2 regions of the Mesorhizobium sp. Mes31 genome follow, and region 1 is predicted to be linked to the other one. Evidence: predicted binding sites of a transcription regulator. Region 1 holds the regulator's gene; the other holds the start of a gene.
What was found. Region 1 encodes PhoB, which activates phosphate uptake and scavenging genes when phosphate is short. Its sites were predicted from a motif close to TGTCATNNANCTGTCAT; they were not measured.
Positions count from the first base shown of each region.

Region 1 (5,607 bases):
GGTGCGGCCGATGGGGCATTTCTCGGCCCTTGCCGGTTCTGTCGCACTCGCCATCCTGGTCATTCCGGTCGTCGTGCGAACCACCGAAGACATGCTCAACCTTGTGCCGAACGCCTTGCGCGAAGCCGGCACCGCGATCGGCGCGCCGCGCTGGGTTGTCATCAAGTCGGTGGCCTACCGCGCCGCCCTTTCCGGTATCGTCACAGGCATACTGCTGTCGATCGCCCGTATCTCGGGCGAGACCGCGCCACTGCTTTTCACGGCGCTCAACAACCAGTTCTGGTCGAGCAATCTCAACGCACCGATGGCCAGCCTGCCGGTGACCATCTTCCAGTTCGCTCTCAGCCCTTATGAGGAATGGCAGCAACTGGCCTGGACCGGCGCACTCATAATCACATTGACGGTTCTCGCGCTCAGCATCTTTGCTCGCAGCCTGACCGGACGCAGAGAGGACAAATGAGCCAGATGTTGTCTCCAGACATGACGATCGCCGCCGAGGCAACCGCCAAGGCCAAGATCGAGGTCAAGAACCTCAACTTCTACTACGGCCAGAGCAAGGCGCTGAAGGGTATCACTCTGTCGCTGCCCGAGCGCAGCGTCACCGCCTTCATCGGGCCCTCGGGCTGCGGAAAGTCGACGCTGCTGCGCGTCTTCAACCGCATCTACGAGCTCTACCCGAAACAGACCGCCGAGGGCCAGGTGCTGCTCGACGGCCAGAACATCCTCGACCGGTCGCAGGATCTCAACCTGCTGCGGACCAAGATCGGCATGGTGTTCCAGAAGCCGACGCCATTTCCGATGTCGATCTACGAAAACATCGCTTTCGGCGTCAGGCTCTATGAGAAGATCAGCAAGTCCGAGATGGACGGCCGCGTCGAGCAGGCGCTCAAGCGCGCCGCACTGTGGACCGAGGTCAAGGACAAGCTCAACGCCAGCGGCCTCAGCCTTTCGGGCGGCCAGCAGCAGCGGCTCTGCATCGCCCGCACCGTGGCGGTGAAGCCGGAAGTCATCCTGCTCGACGAGCCGGCTTCGGCGCTCGATCCGCTGTCGACCGCCAAGATCGAAGAGCTGATCGACGAGTTGCAGGCCGACTACACGATCGTCATCGTCACCCACAACATGCAGCAGGCGGCACGCGTCTCGAAGCAGACCGCCTTCATGTATCTGGGCGAACTGGTCGAGTTCGACCGCACCGAGAAGATCTTCACGTCGCCCCGCGAGAAGCGCACGCAGGACTACATCACCGGCCGCTTCGGCTGAGCTCAGACATACGAGGACTAAGATCATGGGCGAACATACAGTCGCTTCTTTCGACGAGGATCTCGGACAGATCAGCAAGCTCATCAGCGACATGGGCGATCTCGCCGGCTCGATGGTCGGCGGTGCGACCAAGGCACTTCTGAATTCCGACAACGCCCTGGCACAGCGCGTTGTCTCCGACGACGCGATCATGGACGCGCGCCAGCGCGAACTCGACGACCGCGCCATCACTCTGATCGCCAAGCGGCAGCCGATGGCCGACGATCTGCGCCATGTCGTCGGTTCGATCCGCATGGCCGGCGACCTCGAGCGCATCGGCGATCTTGCCAAGAACATCGCCAAGCGCGTCGGCACCGTTGGCCTCAGCGTCACGCCTCGCGACCTTTCGCACTCGATCGATGCGATGGCGCAGCTGGTGCTGATCCAGGTGCAGGGCGTGATCGAGGAATACGCCGCCGCCGACGCGGCGGCGCTGGCCAAGCTCAGGAACGACGACGAACGCATCGACGTCAAGTACACGTCCGTGTTCCGCGAACTCCTGACCTACATGATGGAGGATCCGCGCAACATCACCGCGTGCACGCATCTGTTGTTCTGCGCCAAGAACCTCGAACGCATCGGCGATCACGTGACCAACATCGCCGAGAATGCGTATTATGTTTTGACCGGCACACAGCTACCCGCCAATCGCCCGAAGCAGGACGAGACGGCAATGTCCGCGCCGGCGGCATGACGACAGGGGTAAGCAGCCGATGATCGCGCCACGCATCATGGTCGTGGAGGATGAGGAGCCGCTCGGTGTGCTGCTCCGCTACAATCTGGAGTCCGAGGGTTACCAGGTCGAGGTGGTGACGCGCGGCGACGAGGCCGAGATCCGGCTGCAGGAGAACGTCCCCGACCTTCTGGTGCTGGACTGGATGGTGCCGGCGGTTTCAGGCATCGAACTCTGCCGGCGGCTGAGAATGCGCCCCGAGACCGAGCGGCTGCCAATCATCATGCTGACCGCGCGTGGCGAGGAGAGCGACCGCGTGCGCGGCCTTTCCACGGGCGCCGACGATTATCTGGTCAAGCCGTTCTCGACACCGGAGTTCATGGCCAGGGTCAAGGCGCTGCTGCGCCGCGCCAAGCCGGAAGTGCTGTCCAGCGTGCTCAAGGTTGGCGACATCGTGCTCGATCGTGAGTCGCACCGGGTCTATCGCAAGAAGAGCGAGATCCGGCTCGGGCCGACCGAATTCCGCCTGCTCGAATTCATGATGCGCCATCCTGGCCGCGTCTTCTCGCGCAGCCAGCTGCTCGACAATGTCTGGGGCGAGACGATCTATATCGACGAGCGCACGGTGGACGTGCATGTCGGCCGGTTGCGCAAGGCGGTCAACAACGGCCGCATGCCCGATGTCATCCGCACGATCCGCGGGGCGGGTTACGCGATCAGGGAAGACTAGAGCAGTTCACCGTTTCACGGAAACGGCAAACCGCTCTAACTCTTTGTTTTGACGCAATTCCGGACGGAAAACCGTTTCACACTTTTCCTGGAATTGCCCTAGCGAGAGTCCGGGCTCAAACCTGCCGGACGACGGTGCCGATGACGTTGACGAGAAGGCGCGCTGCGGTCAGGGCCGACAGGCCGTCAATGTCGGCGGGAGGATAAAGCTCGACAAGGTCGAATCCCGCGATCCTGGCCCGTCTGCCGAGGCCCCCGATCAGATCGACCACCTGGGTGTAGGTGAGGCCGCCGGGCGAACGCGCCGCCACGCCCGGCATGATACCGGGATCGAGGCCGTCGCAGTCGAGAGTTACGACGACCCGCGCCCCTTCCGGAATATGCCGGAGAGCGGCTTCGACGCCTTGGGCGTGAACCTCGCGGGCGGTTACAAAGCGGCTGCCATAGCGCCGTGCCGCTTCGATTTCGGTGAGGCGAGCGCTGCCGACGCCACGGATGCCGACCTGCACGATGCCGGCGACATGCGGCATCTCGCTTGCGCGGCGCATCGGGTTCGAATAGCCGTAGCGTTCGCCATGCACCTCGTCGCGCCAGTCGATATGGGCGTCGATCTGCAGGATCCAGACCGGCCCGTGATCCGCAAAGCCGGCGAGGAAGGGGATGGGCACGGAATCGTCGCCGCCGAGCAGGATCGGCACGGCCGGTAGTGCCAGAACCTGGCGCGTTTTCGCCTCGATCCGCGCCCTGTTGCCGCTATTGTCATGCATGGTGGTCGCGATGTCGCCGGTGTCGATGCAGCAGACCGGCTTGCCGTCGAACAGCGGGCCGCCGAGATCGAAATCCCAGTGCTCGACGAGCGTGGCATCGCCCTGGCTCGCAACGCGGATGGCGTCGGCGGCCAAGGCGTATCCGCTGCTGTCCTTGCCGGGATAGGTAGTGCCGTGACCGGCTCCAAAGATCACCGCACGCGGTATACGGCCATCGGCAAGGCAATCGGGAAAGCCAAGAAAGGGAGGCGAGGCGGTCATTTCTTGATGGTCCTGATGGTGGTTCAGCTGAAATTTCAGTGTTGAGGGTACGAGACGATGAGGCATTGGCCGACGCGTCGAATTAGACAGCATCCTAACAGTTGGCGCGCCTGACTGACATCATACCCATCGTGAAGCCCGGTTCAGGTCGACCGGTCGCTCAGAATGATTTGGTTTTGCACGGATCCTCAGGCAACGTTCTTTCCGGCGCCCGGTCGTGCCTGCGCGCCCGGCGCGAAAATCTCCTGGTCGACGAAGGTCAGCGCGCGCATGGCGCAGCCTTCGCGGATCAGCGGCAGTTCGTTCGGCTCGGTGTCGAAGGAAATCGATTCCGAGTGCTGGCCGCCGGCGGTCTGGGCTATGGCCTCGCGCAATGCCGGCTCGATCAGGTCGAAGGCCGCGGCGCTGACACCGACCATGGCGACGGGTGCCGGGTCGATCAGCGCGAACAGGCTGCCGAGCCCGTAGCCAAGCGCTTCGCCGGCCTTGCGATAGGCTTCACGCTCGGGCCCGTCGCTTTCGCGGGCCGCGGCTGCCAGCGCGCGCATGTCTGCGTCGCTGACATCGGCAACCGGCTCGGTGTCCTCGCCGAGCTGCCTTGCGTTGCGCCAGATGGCGTAGTTGCCGGCATAGGCCTCGACGCAGCCGCGTCGCCCACAGCGGCAGAGCGCGCCCTTCGGCTGGTGGATCATGTGGCCGAACTCGCCGCCCGAGGAATGGGTGCCGGTGAACAACTGACCCTTCAGCACCAGTCCCATGCCGATGCCGTGCGAGAGCAGGATGGCGATGAAGTCATCACGGTAGCGCTGCGGATCGCGCCAGCGCAACGCCACCGCCATCATGTTGCAGTCGTTCTCCATGGTGGCGGGGATGCCGAACTCGTCCTCGAGGATGTCGGCGAAGGCGATGTCGGTGTGCGGCGTTATCGGCGACCACAGCATGGCGCGAGCACGGGTGTCGGTAATGCCCTGGATCGCCAGCGCGATGCGGGCGACGCTGCGGACATCGAGATCGGGGTCTTCGAGGCGGCGCCGCACGATGGCGACGCATTCACCGATCAGCGCGTCGCGCGACATCGTCAGCGTGTCCAGCCGGCGCTGTTCCTCTGATATCACCTGGCCGGCATAGTCGATGACGGCGACGGACAGGAAGTTCAGCGACAGCACCACGGTCATCACCGCCGCGGCTTCCGGATTGAGGCCGAGGCCGACCTGTGGCCGGCCGCGTTTCAGCGAACCGGGCTCGCTCGGCTTGCTTTCGGCCAGGATGCCTTCGCCGATCAGGTCGGAGGAAATCGCCGATATGGTCGAGTGGCTGAGGCCGGTGGTCGCGGCGATCTCGGTACGTGACGGCTGTCCGGCCCGGCGCACGGCCGCAATCACCATTGCCCGGTTGCGCCGGCGCAAATCGTCGTGGCGGATTCCGACCGACATGCTTTCTCACATCCTCCCGGTCGCCGCAGCCTTTCGTGTCCTCCGAAGACGTCGGCGAAGCCTGAAGCGCGTCGCGCCCCAGGTCGTCATTTCCGCGCGTGTCGTGTCCCGAAACCGTTGCCCACCCTTGGGCGACACGCGCCAGCCAAATACTGGCAGAAGCGAATTATCCTGTCATTATTTATTCCGAGGCTCGAAAAAAATTCGGAGGGGCATCAAAATCCATCAGAATCGATGTTGACAGCGTTCCGGTGTTGGATCAGTATTTTTTCGAGGCTCGAAAAAAAGAGCCTGTGTGCCGGCCTTCGGGTCAGTTTGGTCGCGCCATACGCGGCGCAGGGAGGATAACATGAAGAGATTCACAGCCGCCATCCTGGCGGGTGTCGCCATGTCGCTGACGCTCGCGTCGGTCGCGCAGGCAAAGGACAAGGTCATCGGCGTTTCG
Region 1 is NZ_JALJRL010000012.1:55,031-60,637, reverse strand. It holds gene pstA (phosphate ABC transporter permease PstA) at 1-460, shown strand, start outside; gene pstB (phosphate ABC transporter ATP-binding protein PstB) at 457-1,260, shown strand; gene phoU (phosphate signaling complex protein PhoU) at 1,286-1,993, shown strand; gene phoB (phosphate regulon transcriptional regulator PhoB) at 2,013-2,702, shown strand; gene NR193_RS20650 (agmatinase) at 2,818-3,729, opposite strand; gene NR193_RS20645 (ROK family protein) at 3,918-5,162, opposite strand; gene xylF (D-xylose ABC transporter substrate-binding protein) at 5,512-5,607, shown strand, end outside.

Region 2 (5,607 bases), on a different contig from region 1:
ATCGCCTCGATCATGTCGCCGCGCGCCTGGACGATGGCGAGTGCCGCCAGTTCCCTGTCGTAGAGCGAGCCTTCGCTCATCACCCGGTCGACGCCGAGTGCCAGCTGCTCGACGATCTGATCGAGCCGAAGTGCAGGCACCGAACGGTCGCCGCGCCGGCGGTCGGCAAGCAGGCTGTGGGCGTTGGCAATTGCAGCTTCGCCACCTTTTACCGCGACATACATCCTAGGCCTCTATCGTCTTGATGCGCGTCGTGCGTGGCAGGCAGGCGATGCCGTCAGCGGTGGCGAGGATGATGTCGATGCCGCGCGGAAAGCGCTTGATATTCTGCTTCCACTGCTCGACGAAATGACGCGGCATCCGGGCCGGTGCGATCGTGGTGCTGGTCTCGATGCCGGGGCCCTCGAGCAGCAATGGGGCGCCCGAAGCAAGATCGCCGACTTGCAGGATCAGCGTGGTCGAGCGATCGGGATAGTCCTGCGTGCCTTGCGAAAAACCATCGAGCGCCATCATCTCGGCCGGCGTGGCGACAAATGCGAAATGCGCATCGGCCGGCGTGTTGGCCAGTGGTGCGCCAGAGTGAAAACCAAGCCAGGATCTGATCGCGGCGGAGGTTTGCAGTGCCGGGTCGAGCCATAGCGGGGTGTCATTGTCGCAAAGCGCCAATGCTATGGCGCCGGCGGTTGCCGAGAGCGGCGCCGGCGGGCGGGCGAAGGCCGGCAGCGGCTGCACGCTGCCCGGCCGCGCCATCGCGTCCATGACGGCGCGGAACACGGTCTGGGCGTTGAAGACCGGATCGGCGAAACCGCCCTCGATCGATTGCGCTGCGACATCCATCAGTCTTCTCCGCGAACCATTGTGAAGAAATCCACCTTCGTTGCCGCCGTCTCGGCGCGGCGCCGTTCATGCGCTGTGGTCAGCGCCGCCTGCAGGGGCGCGATGATTTTGGTTTCGACCTCGTTGCGGCGGGCCGGGTCCTGCCACAGCGCGTCGGCGATGGCCGCCAGCCTTGCCTTCTGCTTGTCGCGGCCAAGGGCATAGCAATGGCCGACCTGCCCGGATGGCAGCCGGACGGTGGCCCGGGTAACGGTCGCCTCGCCGACATTGAAGGGCGCGCCGCCTCCGCCGATGCGGCCGCGCATGGTCACCAAGCCGGTCTCGGGACCGCGCAGCAGTTCAGCTTCCGAGGGCAAGCCGGCCTCGTTCCAGAGCCGGACGATGTCATCGCCGCTGGATTGCGCCAGTGTTGCCATGGCGGCCTTGCGCTCGAGCTGGTCGCGGGCTTCCTGTCCTCGCATAAGCGACAATCCTCTTGCCTAAATTTGTCTATTGATATAGACATCTATACAAATTATACCCATTATCTAGCGCGAGTCCATGACGGGTGGATGACAAGCGATAGAAGGCTGCGGGCAATTGATGATCGGGCAACTGGGAGCTGACAGAATCGAACGGCGCAGTGGCGTCTCGCTGTGGCGGCAGATTGCCGACAAGATCCTGCACGCAATCGCCATTGGCGATTTCGCCGAGAATGCCGCGCTGCCGCCGGAGGTGGTGCTGGCCGAGCGCTACGGCGTCAACCGTCACACCGTACGCAGCGCCATATCAGCCCTTGTGCAGGAAGGGGTTTTGCGGGCCGAGCAGGGGCGTGGCACCTTCGTACTGTCGCGCAAGCGGCTGTCCTATCCGATCGGCGCGCGCACACGCTTTTCGACGGGTCTGCAAGGGCAGACGTCGGAAAGGCATATCGTCCTGCTCGCCTCGTCGGTCGAGCCGGCCAGCCAGCGCGTCGCCGAGGGCCTTGGCCTTGCCAGGGGGGCCGATGTGATACGGCTGGAAACGCGCGGCGAAGCCGATGGGCGGGCGGTGTCGCGCGCCGCCGGCTGGTTCGATGTCAGGCGCTTTGCCGGCATCGATGCCGCGATGGCGGAAACCGGCTCGATCACCGCATCGCTGGCGCGTTTCGGCATAGACGACTATCTGCGGCAATCGACCGTGCTGTCGGCGCGCCATGCCGATGCAGCCGACCTTGCCGATCTCGACCTGCAGCCGGGCGCCATCGTGCTGGTCACGGTCGCCGTCAACGTTACGCCCGACGGCCAGCCGATCCAGTTTTCCGAGTCGCGCTTCCCGGCCGAGCGGGTGGAACTGAAGCTCTCGGCGCTGTAGGGAGTGTCGGCCTTATACGAGCCGCGATTTATCTGACTCACGCTGATATCACACCAGCTCGGCCGCGCTCACTTGTCAGCGGCTTGGCGTTTGAGGACCTGCGCGGGGCGTCGTCAATTCGGGCCGGGTTCACCGCTTGCCATGTTATGACCCGACCTCGATCACAGCCTTGATCAAGCCGGATTTCTCGTGCGCCCAGCGCGCGAGATCGGGCGGCGTGTCGTCCAGCGTGGTGCTGTGGGTGACCAGTTTGGCCAATGGCACCGCGCCGTTGCGGATCGAGGCCGCGACGTGATCGAAGTCGGCGCGCAGTGCATTGCGGCTGCCGATCAGCGTCATTTCGCGTTTGTGGAACTCGGGATCGGAAAAGACGATGTCGTCCTTGACGACGCTGACCAGCACCAGTGTTCCGCCATGCGCGACATGGGCGAAGGCCGCCTGCACCGACTGGGTGTTGCCGGTGGCGTCGAAAACCATTTCGAAGCCTTCGCCGCTGGTTGCTTCCCTGACCAGGTCTGGTACCGCGCCGCGCGAGCCGTCGAGGGTCTGGAAGCCGAGTTCGTTCGCGGCGAAGGCTAGCCTTTCGCTGCTCATGTCGAGCAGCGTCACATCGAGACCGGCGATACGGGCGAAGATGGCGGTGCCGAGCCCGATCGGGCCGGCGCCGATGACCAGCGTGCGGGCGCCGGGATCGGCGCGTGAGCGCCGCACGGCATGCGCACCGATGGCGAGGAACTCGACGGCGGCGGCGTCCGCCAGCGACAGACCGTTTGCCGGATAGAGATTTTGCGCCGGCACCAGGATGCGTTCGCACATGGCGCCGTCGCGGTGGACGCCGAGCACCTCGATCCTGACGCAGCAGTTCGGTTTGCCGTGCCGGCAGGCGATGCACTTGCCGCAGGAGAGGTAGGGGTTGATGACGACTGGCTCGCCAACGTCCAGATCCACACCTTCACCGGCCTCGACCACGGTTCCCGACACTTCATGGCCCATGATGCGGGGATAGGCGAGGAACGGGTGCTTGCCCTCGAAGATATGGTAGTCGGTGCCGCAGATGCCGACATGGCTGACCGCCACCAGCGCCCAGCCGGGCGGTGGCGCGCCGGGTGCGGGACGATCTTCCAGGACAAGATCGCCGGGCGAGCGGCAGACGACGGCTTTCATGCTTCAATCCAGTCTGTCATGAAATCGCCGGCCCGGCAGTCATGTCGGGCCGACGATCGATTGAGGGCGGTCTACTTGCCGCGGCGGCGCAGCCCGTCGAAGTAGACGATGATGATGATCAGCGCGCCGGTGATGATGCGCTGCCAGAACGAATTCACGTTGAGCAGATTGGCGCCGTTGTTGATGGTGGCGAGGATGAAGGCGCCGAGCAACGGGCCATGGACGGAGCCGACGGCGCCGAACAGCGAGGTGCCGCCGATCACCGACGAGGCGATGGCCTGCAGTTCCCAGCCTTCGGCCTGTGTCGGATTGCCGATGCCGATGCGGGCGGCAAGCAGCACGCCGACGAAGGCCGCGCAGAGGCCAGACAGCGTGTAAGCCATGTAGATGGTGCGCTGGACGTTGACGCCGGAAAGGCGCGAGGCCTCGGCATTGGAGCCGACCGAGAACAGATACCGGCCCCAGCGGCTGTGGTGGAGGAAAACATAGGCCGGGATGCCGACCAGGATGACCATCCAGAACAGATTGGGGATGCCGATGAAGGAATTGCGCGAGAACGCGGTGAAGGTGTCGCTGTTGATGTTGATCGAGTTGCCATTGGTCATCAGCAAGCCGATGCCGCGCAGCGAGGTCAATGTCGCCAGCGTGATGATGAAGGGCGGCAGGCCCATCTTGACGATGCCGAAGCCATGAAACATGCCGATGGCAACGCCGACCAGCAACGTCACCAGAATGGCGAGCCAGATCGGGAAACCGGCATTGATCATCATGGCGACGACGACGGTGGCGAAGCCGACCACGGCGCCGACCGACAGGTCGATGCCACCGGTGATGATGACGAAGGTCTGGCCGACCGCCATGATGGCGATCATCGAGCCCTGCCGCAAAAGATTGGCCAGGTTGTTGCCCGAGGCGAAGCTCGGCGTCGCCACGGAAAGCACGATCCACAGCAGAACCAGCAGCGCCAAGAGCGTCAGCCCAAACAGGACGTTGTAGTTGCGCTTCGGTTTCTCGACAGCAATCGCCTCGGTGCTCATATCTGTCCTCCCAGCTTTTCTTGTTTCTCCGCGAGCGCCTGCGTGAGAATGTCCTCGTGGCTGGCGGCGCGAAAACCGTGCGTCGCCACCAGTTTGCCGCGCCGAAAAACGTGCAGCGTGTCGGCGAGTTCGTAGACTTCCGGCAGATAGGACGAGATCAGGATGATGCCGGCGCCTTTCGACAACAGTGCGCCGAACAGGCGGTAGATCTCGGCCTTGGTGCCGACATCGACGCCGACCGTCGGCTCGTCGAAGATGAACAGCTTGGCGCCATGGGCCAGCCATTTGCCGATGACGATCTTCTGCTGGTTACCGCCCGACAGGCTGGAGGCCAATGCACCGCGCGTCGGCGTCTTGATGCGCAGATCGGCGATCTGGCGGTCGGCTTGCGTCTTCTCCTGCGCGTTCGAAATCAGCAGATTGTTCGAAATGCGCTTGTAGATCGGCAGGTTGAGATTGAGGCCGACCGACAAATTGAGGCAGAGGCCCTGGTCGCGGCGGCTTTCCGGCGCCAGCGCCATGCCGAGCTTGATCGCATCATGCTCGGAATTGACCTGGACCTCCTTGCCTTCCCAGAGGATCTGGCCCGCCGATTTGCGGTGGCGGCCGTAAAGTGTGGTGACGAACTCGCTGCGCCCGGCGCCGATCAGACCATAGAGTCCGACGATCTCGCCGGCGCGAACCGTCATCGACACATCCTCGAAGCCCTTGCCGGACAGGTTCCTCGCCTCGAGGATCACGGCACCGGGCGTGAAATGCTCCTTGTGGTAGACCTGCTCGATCGAGCGATTGATCATCATCTTGACCAACTCGGCATCGTTGGTCTCGGCGATGTTGCGGGTGCCGACCAGGGTGCCGTCGCGCAGCACGGAAACGCGGTCGGCGAGCTCGAACACCTCTTCCATGCGATGGCTGATATAGATGATCGTGACGCCTTCGCTTTTAAGGCGACGGATCAGGGTGAACAGTTGGTCGGCCTCCTTGCGGGTCAGGTAGGCCGTGGGTTCGTCGAAGATCAGGAACTTGGTGCCGCGCACGGTGGCCCGGGCCGCCGCGATGAGCTGCTGTTGGCCGATAGTGAGGTCGCCCAGCGTGACATGCGCCGGCAGGTCGAAGCCGAGATCGTCGATGATCTTCTGCGCGTCCTTGACCATGGCCCGCTGTTGCAGGATGCCGAAGCGGGAATTCTCCTCGCCGAGGAACATGTTGGCGGCGACCGTCAGGTGGCGGCAGAGCA
Region 2 is NZ_JALJRL010000008.1:44,618-50,224, reverse strand. It holds gene NR193_RS15370 (carbon-phosphorus lyase complex subunit PhnI) at 1-224, opposite strand, end outside; gene phnH (phosphonate C-P lyase system protein PhnH) at 226-837, opposite strand; gene phnG (phosphonate C-P lyase system protein PhnG) at 837-1,298, opposite strand; gene phnF (phosphonate metabolism transcriptional regulator PhnF) at 1,420-2,169, shown strand; gene NR193_RS15350 (zinc-binding alcohol dehydrogenase family protein) at 2,314-3,333, opposite strand; gene NR193_RS15345 (ABC transporter permease) at 3,405-4,370, opposite strand; gene NR193_RS15340 (sugar ABC transporter ATP-binding protein) at 4,367-5,607, opposite strand, start outside.
Region 2: a site for PhoB is predicted at 1,378-1,394, ahead of phnF (phosphonate metabolism transcriptional regulator PhnF). Genes of this name have one in related genera too.